3 linked regions of the Caballeronia sp. LZ062 genome follow. Each later gene encodes a partner of the first gene's protein in a complex. Links are inferred from orthologs where the notes say so. Each region holds a gene or a part of one and is shown in the gene's direction. Other genes may lie near its edges. The genes, in order: secY, secG and secA.

Region 1 (2,982 bases):
TGCGACGCTGGATGGTCTGCGTAAGCAGTCGACTCCGGCGGACATCGCAGCGAAGCGTGGTAAGTCCGTCGAAGACATTCTGGGCTAAGGTGGTCACCATGTCTGAAAAAACTGTCAAGGTTCAGCTCGTCAAGAGCCTGATCGGGACCCGCGAATCGCACCGCGCAACGGTGCGTGGCCTCGGCCTGCGTCGCCTGAACTCGGTCTCCGAGCTGCAGGACACGCCGGCAGTGCGCGGGATGATCAACAAGGTCTCGTACCTCGTTAAGGTCATCGCCTAAGCGGCCGACCACGGATCCAAGGAGTTGAACATGGAATTGAATAACCTGAAGCCGGCGGAAGGCGCGAAGCACGCAAAGCGTCGCGTCGGTCGCGGGATCGGTTCGGGCCTCGGCAAGACCGCGGGCCGCGGCCACAAGGGTCAGAAATCGCGTTCGGGCGGCTTTCATAAGGTCGGCTTCGAAGGCGGTCAGATGCCTCTGCAGCGTCGTCTTCCGAAGCGCGGCTTCACCTCGCTGACGAAGGAATTCGTCGGTGAAGTGCGCCTCTCCGATCTGGAGAAGCTGCCGGTCGACGAAATCGATCTCTTGGCGCTGAAGCAAGCGGGTCTGGTCGGCGAGCTCATCAAGAGCGCGAAGATCATCAAGACTGGCGAGATCAGCCGCAAGGTCACGGTGAAAGGCCTGACGGCAACGAAGGGCGCCCGTGAGGCAATCGAAGCCGCTGGCGGCTCGTTCGCCGAGTAACGCGCTTTCGCCGTTTCTAGCACTAGCATCGGAGAAGGTTCTTGGCTAACAGCCCGAGTCTCGCAAAACCCGGTCGAAGCGCGGCGAAATTCGGCGATCTGCGTCGGCGTGCAGTGTTCCTGCTGCTGGCGTTGATCGTCTACCGCATTGGTGCGCACATTCCGGTTCCCGGCATCGATCCGGATCAACTGGCCAAGCTGTTCCAGAGCCAGTCGGGCGGCATCCTTGGCATGTTCAACATGTTCTCGGGTGGCGCGCTGTCGCGATTCACGATCTTTGCGCTGGGCATCATGCCCTACATTTCGGCGTCGATCATCATGCAGTTGCTGTCGATCGTGTCGCCGCAGATGGAGGCGTTGAAGAAGGAAGGGCAGGCGGGGCAGCGGAAGATCACGCAGTACACGCGTATCTTCACCGTGGTGCTCGCGACCTTCCAGGCGTTCGGTATCGCGGTGGCGCTGGAGAACCAGCCTGCTTTGGTGCTGGACCCCGGCATGGTGTTCCGGCTGACGACGGTCGTCACGCTGGTGACGGGCACGATGTTCCTGATGTGGCTGGGTGAGCAGATCACGGAGCGCGGTCTCGGCAACGGCATCTCGATCATCATCTTCGGTGGCATCGCGGCGGGTTTCCCGAACGCGATCGGCGGTCTGTTCGAGTTGGTCCGCACCGGTTCGATGAGCATCATCTCGGCGATCATCATCGTCGTGCTGATCGCGGCGGTCACGTATCTGGTCGTGTTCATCGAACGCGGTCAGCGCAAGATCCTCGTGAACTACGCGAAGCGCCAGGTCGGTAACAAGATTTACGGCGGACAGTCGTCCCATCTGCCGCTGAAGCTCAACATGTCGGGTGTGATTCCGCCGATCTTCGCGTCGTCGATCATCCTCTTCCCGGCAACCATCCTGAACTGGTTCAGTTCGGGTACGCGCACCAACTGGTTCGCGAACACGCTGCACGGCGTGGCCGAGGCTCTCAAGCCCGGTCAACCGGTGTACGTGCTGCTGTATGCGTTGGCGATTGTTTTCTTCTGCTTCTTCTACACCGCACTGGTGTTCAACAGCCGGGAAACCGCCGACAACTTGAAGAAGAGCGGTGCATTCGTTCCGGGTATCCGTCCGGGCGATCAGACTGCACGGTATATCGACCGCATCCTCACGCGTTTGACGCTGGCCGGTGCGATCTACATTGTGTTCGTGTGCCTGTTGCCTGAGTTCTTGGTGTTGCGCTGGAACGTGCCGTTTTATTTTGGTGGAACGTCGCTGCTGATCATTGTCGTCGTCACGATGGACTTCATGGCTCAGGTGCAGTCGTACGTTATGTCGCAACAATATGAATCGCTGCTCAAGAAGGCAAACTTCAAGGGCGGCAATGTCCCGATGCGTTAATTAAGGACTATGGCCAAAGACGATGTAATCCAGATGCAGGGCGAGGTGATCGAAAACCTGCCCAACGCTACTTTCCGGGTGAAATTGGAAAATGGCCATGTCGTCCTGGGACACATTTCTGGAAAGATGCGGATGCACTACATCCGTATCCTGCCAGGCGACAAGGTTACGGTTGAATTGACGCCTTACGATCTGTCTCGTGCGCGGATCGTGTTCCGGGCGAAGTGATTTGAAAAAAGGGTAATATCATGAAAGTGATGGCATCGGTTAAGCGCATTTGCCGCAATTGCAAGATCATCAAGCGCAAGGGCGTTGTGCGCGTGATTTGCAGCTCTGATCCGCGCCACAAACAGCGTCAAGGCTGAACGCCGCGCTTTTGCTTGCGCTTTTTGTTTGAGGAAAAACAATGGCTCGTATCGCAGGGGTTAACATCCCGAATCACCAGCATACCGAGATCGGCCTGACGGCAATCTTCGGCATCGGTCGCACGCGCGCTCGCGGCATTTGCAGCGCAGCTGGTGTGGAATTTTCGAAGAAGGTCAAGGACCTCACTGACGCAGACCTCGAAAAGCTGCGTGACGAAGTGGGCAAGTTCATCGTCGAAGGCGACCTGCGCCGTGAAGTGACGATGAACATCAAGCGCCTGATGGACTTGGGCTGCTATCGCGGCATGCGTCACCGCAAGGGTCTGCCCCTGCGTGGCCAGCGTACCCGCACGAATGCCCGTACGCGCAAGGGTCCGCGTCGTGCAGCGCAATCGCTGAAGAAGTAAGCGGAACTGACAGTTACAGGAAAACGTAATGGCTAAGGCTTCGAACAACTCCGCGGCGCAACGCGTTCGCAAGAAG
Region 2 (3,044 bases), 2.1 Mb from region 1 along the record:
CGCTGCGTCCGCGTCCGGTCGCGTTCAAGGCGAAGATCGCTGCGAAGCTGAAGGAACGCGTCTGGCCCGAGATCGAGGCCGGGCGCATCAAGCCGGTCATTCACCAAGTGTTTCCGGCGAGCGAGGCGGCCGCGGCGCACACGCTGATGGAAAGCAGCACGCATGTCGGCAAGATCGTGCTCGATTGGACGGAAAGCGCGTAAGAAACGCGGGCCGGTCTTCGGCGGTTTGACCGGTTTCGCCGTATCACAGTAGAATCGCCTGTTTTGCAAGCAGTTCGCAGTTTGTAGCGGTTCATTCCCATAACGCGGCGGCTGATTGAAAAGCGCGGCCGCTATAACTAAAGCGGCCGTCGCAAGCCGCCGAGTGACGAGACAATGTCGAGACAACGAGCGAAACTGGTGGTCGGCAACTGGAAGATGCACGGCCGCATGCAGGAGAACGCGGTTCTGCTGACCGAGGTTGCGTCGGGGGCATCGGCTCTGCGCAACGGCGTGGACGTAGGCGTGTGTGTGCCGTATCCGTACCTCGCGCAGGCGCAGGCGCTGCTGGAAGGGTCGGTGGTGCGCTGGGGCGTGCAGGATGTGTCGGCGCATGTGCAGGGCGCGTTCACCGGGGAAGTCGCGGCGGAGATGGCCCTGGATTTCGGTGTGACGTACGCGATCGTCGGGCATTCGGAGCGCCGCGCGTACCATCACGAAACGCCGGAACTGGTGGGAGCAAAGGCGCGTCGCGCGCTGGACGCGGGGCTCACGCCTATCGTCTGTGTCGGCGAAACGCTCGGCGAACGCGAGCGCGAGGCGACGGAGCAGGTTATCGGCGCGCAGCTCGATGCGGTGCTTCTCATGCTGGACGAGGAGCAGGCGGCGCGGATTGTCGTCGCCTACGAACCGGTCTGGGCAATCGGCACCGGCAAGAGCGCGACGGCGGATCAGGCGCAGCGCGTTCACGCGTTTCTGCGCGGCAAGATGGCGGAGAAGGGCGCAGGCGACGTGCCGCTTTTGTATGGCGGCAGCGTCAAACCCGAGAACGCGCAAGAATTGTTCGGGCAACGAGACATCGACGGCGGGCTGATTGGCGGCGCGTCGCTGAAGTCGAAAGATTTTCTTGCGATCTGCCAGGCGGCGCGAACCGTGTTGCAGTAAAGGTGCGTGGCGAAGGCAGTCGAAAGAGCATGTCGAGACACGTGAGTGTCACGGAAACATCAAGAACCAGGTGAGTTGAAATGCTGTATTTGAAGACATTGATTATCGTCGTCCAGTTGCTGTCGGCGCTTGGTGTGATTGGGCTCGTGCTGCTCCAACACGGGAAGGGCGCCGACATGGGCGCCGCTTTCGGCAGCGGCGCGTCGGGGAGTCTCTTCGGCGCGACGGGTTCCGCGAACTTTCTCTCACGTACTACTGCAGTCCTTGCCGCCATCTTCTTCATCACGACGCTGGCGCTGACGTATCTCGGAAGCTACAAGCCGCAGACGTCGGCTGGTGTGTTGGGTGCTGGCCCGACGTCTGCATCAGCCCCGGCCGCAGCAGGAAAGAGCGCTTCTGCTCCGGTGACCGCCCCGGCATCGGCTGCGCCTGTGTCGTCCGCGCCGGGCACCGACGTGCCGAAATAAACCGCCGGAACAAATTTTCGCTAAATTCGTGTTTTGTGCGTTGAACAATTCGTAGGACCTAGTTATAATTCAAGTCTTGAAGCGATTCGCGGCAATTAAGAAGTTTGTTTTCCCGGATTGCAGTACAGTGCCGACGTGGTGAAATTGGTAGACACGCTATCTTGAGGGGGTAGTGGCGAAAGCTGTGCGAGTTCGAGTCTCGCCGTCGGCACCAAAAGTTATCCAATGCCAGCCGCATGCATCGCTTCGGCTGGCATTGTCACTTCTGGAGTACCCTTACGATATCGTTGGTATCGTGAGCCGTCCCAAGTGAATCCTGTCGTCGGGTGGTCCGTCCCGGCAAGCATCTCAATCATCACTGACCGAACTACCGATCAGAGGAAAGCCTTGAACCTCGCACCCTATTACCCCGTCTTCTTGTTTCTTCTGGTGGGCCTTGGTTTAGGTATAGCGCTGGTCAGCATCGGCAAGATTCTCGGTCCCAACAAGCCCGACACCGAAAAGAATGCCCCGTACGAATGCGGCTTCGAAGCATTCGAAGACGCGCGTATGAAGTTCGATGTGCGCTACTATCTCGTCGCAATTCTTTTCATCATCTTCGACCTTGAGACGGCCTTCCTGTTTCCGTGGGGCGTGGCCCTGCGCGACATCGGCTGGCCCGGCTTCATGGCCATGATGATCTTTCTGCTCGAATTCCTGCTCGGCTTCGCCTACATCTGGAGAAAGGGCGGCCTCGACTGGGAGTGACGGGTAGATCACCGGATTCATGGGTGGCTATGGCTGGCTGCTCATCTGGAGTGGAAATCAAATGAGTATCGAAGGGGTCTTGAAGGAAGGCTTTGTCACCACCACGGCTGACAAGCTGATCAACTGGACGCGCACCGGCTCCTTGTGGCCGATGACGTTCGGTCTCGCGTGCTGCGCGGTCGAGATGATGCATGCGGGCGCCGCCCGTTACGACCTGGACCGCTTCGGCGTGGTGTTCCGCCCGAGCCCGCGCCAGTCCGACGTGATGATCGTCGCCGGCACGCTGTGCAACAAGATGGCGCCCGCGCTTCGTAAGGTGTACGACCAGATGGCCGAGCCGCGCTGGGTCATTTCCATGGGTTCGTGCGCGAATGGTGGCGGCTACTATCACTATTCGTACTCCGTCGTGCGCGGCTGCGACCGTATCGTTCCGGTCGACGTCTATGTCCCGGGCTGCCCTCCGACGGCCGAGGCGCTGGTCTACGGCGTGATCCAGCTGCAGGCGAAGATCCGCCGCACGAACACCATCGCCCGTCAATAAAGGCCTGAGCCTCCCCAACTATGGCAAGCAAACTCGAGACCCTCAAAGCGAACCTCGAGGCGGCGTTTGGCGACCGTCTCCAGAACATCACCGAGTCGCTGGGTCAGGTGACGGTCGTCGTGAAGGCGGCCCACTATCTTGAAG
Region 3 (3,554 bases), 2.8 Mb from region 1 along the record:
CGACTTGCTCGACGCCCCCGCGCAGCGCGCGAAACGCGTCCGTGCGATCGAGCACGTCGGCCAGCGCTTGCGGCCGGCGCGGATCGAACCGTCCCGGGCCGGACCTTGAATTTGTAGAAAAGCGGCTCATTTTTACTCAGCGGACGCCTGATGCGACCGCTCGATTGTACCGCGCGCCTGCCGTCCGCTTCTGTCTGACGCCCGCCGCGAAAGCCCGCGCGGCCAAGCTTTCAACGCGTTGACTGTCGCGTCTCGCCGACGCCCGCAGGCCCACGCCGACGCAAGATGTACTTGACTCGCGTGCTAAAATTCCCGATTCGAATCTCACCCAATGGACTTAAGTCGCCGAGGTTTTCCGAGCCCGGACGCAGTGGCTGCAGCTGGCACACGCGCCCGTCCGAAGCCGCGACGCAGACACTGATCCAATGACGACCGGTTTCCTTCAGAAGATTTTTGGCAGTCGCAATCAGCGGCTGGTCAAGCAGTACCAAAAGACCGTTGTGGCGATCAATGCCCTCGAGCCGACCGTCGAGAAATATACGGACGATCAGTTGCGCGCGAAGACGGACGAGTTCCGCAAGCGCGTCGCGGGCGGCGAGTCGCTGGACGTGATCCTTCCGGAGGCGTTCGCCGTCTGCCGCGAAGCGAGCCGGCGCGTGCTGAAAATGCGCCACTTCGACGTCCAGTTGATCGGCGGCATGGTTCTGCACTACGGCAAGATCGCGGAAATGCGCACGGGCGAGGGCAAGACGCTCGTCGCCACGCTCGCCGCATATCTGAACGCGCTGTCGGGCCGCGGCGTGCATGTGGTGACGGTGAACGACTACCTCGCGCAGCGTGACGCCGAGTGGATGGCGCGCCTGTACAACTTCCTCGGGCTGTCGTGCGGCGTGAATCTGTCGCAGATGGAACACGGGCAGAAGCAGCAGGCCTACGCGGCGGACATCACGTACGGCACGAACAACGAGTTCGGCTTCGACTATCTGCGCGACAACATGGTCTACGAGACCGACGCGCGCGTGCAGCGGCCGCTCAACTTCGCCATCGTCGACGAGGTGGACTCCATCCTGATCGACGAAGCGCGTACGCCGCTCATCATTTCCGGTCAGGCGGAAGACCACACCGATCTTTACGTGCGCATGAACGCCCTGCCGCCGCTGCTCGAACAGCAGATCGGCGAGGAAAAGGCGGACGGCACGGGCGTCGAAAAGCCGGGCGACTACACGCTCGACGAGAAAGCGCGTCAGGTGTTCCTCACGGAATCCGGCCACGAGAAGGCAGAGCGCCTGCTGGCCGAGTGGGGCTTGATCGGCGAGGGCGAGAGCCTCTACGCGCCGCAGAACATCACGCTGATGCACCATATCTATGCCGCCCTGCGCGCGCATACGCTTTTCCATCGCGATCAGCATTACGTGGTGCAGAACGGCGAAGTCGTGATCGTCGACGAATTCACCGGCCGCATGATGACGGGCCGCCGCTGGTCTGACGGTCTGCATCAGGCGGTCGAGGCGAAAGAGCACGTGCAGATTCAGGCCGAGAACCAGACGCTCGCCTCCATCACGCTGCAAAACTACTTCCGCATGTACGCCAAGCTGTCCGGCATGACCGGCACGGCGGACACGGAAGCGTACGAGTTCCAGGAAATCTACGGCCTGGAAACGGTCGTGATTCCGACGAACCGTCCGCCGAAGCGCGTCGACAAGCAGGACCAGATTTACAAGACATCGAAGGAACGGTACGACGCCGTCATCCGCGATATTCGCGATTGCGTCGAACGCGGACAGCCGACGCTCGTCGGCACGACGTCGATCGAAGCGTCCGAACTGCTGTCCGGCATGCTGATGCAAGCAGGCATCAAGCACGAAGTGCTCAACGCGAAGCAGCACGCACGCGAAGCGGCAATCGTCGCGGAAGCGGGCCGGCCGGGCGTCGTCACCATCGCGACGAACATGGCGGGTCGCGGCACGGACATCGTGCTCGGCGGCAACGTTGAAAAGCAGGCGTCGTTCATCGAAGCGGATCTCTCGATTCCCGAGAACGAGAAAGCCGCGCGCATCCAGAAGCTGCACGACGAATGGCAGGCGCTGCACGACCATGTGAAGGCGGCGGGCGGGCTGCATATCATCGGCACCGAGCGTCACGAGTCGCGCCGTATCGACAACCAGTTGCGCGGCCGCGCAGGCCGTCAGGGCGATCCGGGCTCGTCGCGCTTCTATCTGTCGCTGGATGATCCGCTGTTGCGCATCTTCGCGGGCGACCGCGTGCGCGCCATCATGGATCGCCTGAAGATGCCGGAAGGCGAGCCGATCGAAGCGGGCATGGTCACGCGTTCCATCGAAGGCGCGCAGCGCAAGGTGGAAGCGCGCAACTTTGACATTCGCAAGCAACTGCTCGAATACGACGACGTCGCGAACGATCAGCGCAAGGTCATCTATCAGCAGCGCAACGAACTGCTGGAAGCGAACGACGTGCAGGAAACGATCGCGGCCATGCGTCATAGCGTGATCACCGACCTCGTGCGCACGTTCGTTCCGGCGGGCAGCATCGAAGAGCAGTGGGACGCGCCCGAGCTGGAAGAAGTGCTGCGCAACGAATGGTCGCTCGATCTCGCCATTCAGGAGATGATCAACGAGTCGAATTCCATCGACGCCGAGGAAATCTGCGAAGCCGTGCTCGCCGCCGCCGACGAAGCGTATGAGGCGAAGGTCGCGCTCGTGGGCCGCGAGTCGTTCAGCGCGTTCGAGCGTTCGATCATGCTGCAGACGCTCGACAGCCGCTGGCGCGAACATCTGGCGGCGCTCGATCATCTGCGTCAGGGTATTCATCTGCGCGGCTATGCGCAGAAAAACCCGAAGCAGGAATACAAGCGCGAGGCATTCGAACTGTTCGCCGCCATGCTGGACGCGGTGAAGCAGGAAGTCACGCGCGTCGTGATGAACGTGCAGATTCAGTCGCCTGAACAGCTCGAAGAAGCCGCGGAGCAGTACGAAGAGAAGGGCAGTCACGTCGAGAACGTGTCGTTCACGCACGCAGACTACAACGCTCCGGCCGCTCCGGCCGCGCCTGCGGCAGCAGCCGCCACGGCAGCCGCGCAGATGATCAGCCAGGCTATGGCCGGCGGTGACGACATCACCGTCGCCACGCGCCCCGCCGACGACGTGCCGAAGGTCGGCCGCAACGATCCGTGTCCGTGCGGCAGCGGCAAGAAGTACAAGAACTGTCACGGCAAGCTCGTATAACGAACTGTCCGTCCGACAAATGAGGCAAGCGACGCAGCAATGCGTCGTTTGTCTTTGCAAAGCCGAGTACGGGCTGCGCTGCCCGCCCGGCGTATCACGGCGTTCCCGGTCTCCCGGCTGCGTCAGTCTTTCACAGCGTGCCGGCGAATGCGAGCCGGCACTCGCCACCTTCAGCGAGTCGCGAACATGGCTGTCAACTTCCCCTCGATCGATCCCGCCGCGCTTCATCCGGTCTCAGGCGTCACGTTAGGCTGGGCCGAAGCGAATATCCGCAAGCCGGATCGCAAGGACGTGCTCGTGATTCGCGTCGATGAA

The links.
Region 2: secY (region 1) and secG share a complex: the UniProt entries of both Escherichia coli proteins name them as parts of the sec protein translocase complex. The link is inferred for Caballeronia sp. LZ062 from one-to-one orthologs.
Region 3: the proteins of secY (region 1) and secA are in contact, whole or in part, in a crystal structure (PDB 3DIN), measured with the Thermotoga maritima proteins. The link is inferred for Caballeronia sp. LZ062 from one-to-one orthologs. Residues at the interface, in WP_004081795.1 of Thermotoga maritima: Glu108, Gly109, Glu110, Glu111, Ala236, Glu237, Arg238, Arg239, Ile240, Thr241, Ile242, Gln243, Tyr244, Ala245, Arg246, Arg247, Val248, Thr249, Gly250, Arg251, Arg252, Val253, Tyr254, Gly256, Ala257, Ser258, Thr259, Tyr260, Leu261, Pro262; in WP_004082002.1 of Thermotoga maritima: Glu261, Ala262, Arg263, Lys300, Ala301, Arg302, Thr303, Ile304, Ile305, Leu323, Tyr324, Asp325, Pro326, Val329, Ser330, Tyr333, Ile336, Lys340, Phe345, Val349, Glu363, Phe364, Tyr374, Ser375, Gly376, Gly377, Glu393, Ile395, Thr482, Ser483.

What each region holds. Positions count from the first base shown.
Region 1 is NZ_JARTWB010000002.1:2,940,286-2,943,267, forward strand. The notes cover bases 130-2,960. They hold secY (preprotein translocase subunit SecY), read left to right. Parts: upstream 130-787; coding sequence 788-2,134; downstream 2,135-2,960. Other genes in these bases: rpmD (50S ribosomal protein L30), read left to right, coding at 130-281; rplO (50S ribosomal protein L15), read left to right, coding at 312-746; infA (translation initiation factor IF-1), read left to right, coding at 2,144-2,362; rpmJ (50S ribosomal protein L36), read left to right, coding at 2,383-2,499; rpsM (30S ribosomal protein S13), read left to right, coding at 2,541-2,906. Outside these bases: rpsE (30S ribosomal protein S5), read left to right, coding at 1-88; more of rpmD, read left to right, coding at 99-129; more of rpsK, read left to right, coding at 2,961-2,982. UniProt on the Escherichia coli protein: The central subunit of the protein translocation channel SecYEG. Consists of two halves formed by TMs 1-5 and 6-10.
Region 2 is NZ_JARTWB010000002.1:823,486-826,529, forward strand. Bases 26-2,918 are described here. They hold secG (preprotein translocase subunit SecG), read left to right. Parts: upstream 26-1,225; coding sequence 1,226-1,612; downstream 1,613-2,918. Other genes in these bases: P9239_RS09875 (NAD(P)H-quinone oxidoreductase), read left to right, coding at 26-203; tpiA (triose-phosphate isomerase), read left to right, coding at 378-1,145; P9239_RS09895 (NADH-quinone oxidoreductase subunit A), read left to right, coding at 2,000-2,359; P9239_RS09900 (NADH-quinone oxidoreductase subunit B family protein), read left to right, coding at 2,421-2,900. Outside these bases: more of P9239_RS09875, read left to right, coding at 1-25; P9239_RS09905 (NADH-quinone oxidoreductase subunit C), read left to right, coding at 2,921-3,044. UniProt on the Escherichia coli protein: Subunit of the protein translocation channel SecYEG. Overexpression of some hybrid proteins has been thought to jam the protein secretion apparatus resulting in cell death; while this may be true it also results in FtsH-mediated degradation of SecY.
Region 3 is NZ_JARTWB010000002.1:111,591-115,144, forward strand. What follows is about bases 37-3,439. They hold secA (preprotein translocase subunit SecA), read left to right. Parts: upstream 37-425; coding sequence 426-3,239; downstream 3,240-3,439. Other genes in these bases: P9239_RS06560 (DUF721 domain-containing protein), read right to left, coding at 37-130; argJ (bifunctional glutamate N-acetyltransferase/amino-acid acetyltransferase ArgJ), read left to right, coding at 3,426-3,439. Also shown: more of P9239_RS06560, read right to left, coding at 1-36; more of argJ, read left to right, coding at 3,440-3,554. UniProt on the Escherichia coli protein: Required for protein export, interacts with the SecYEG preprotein conducting channel.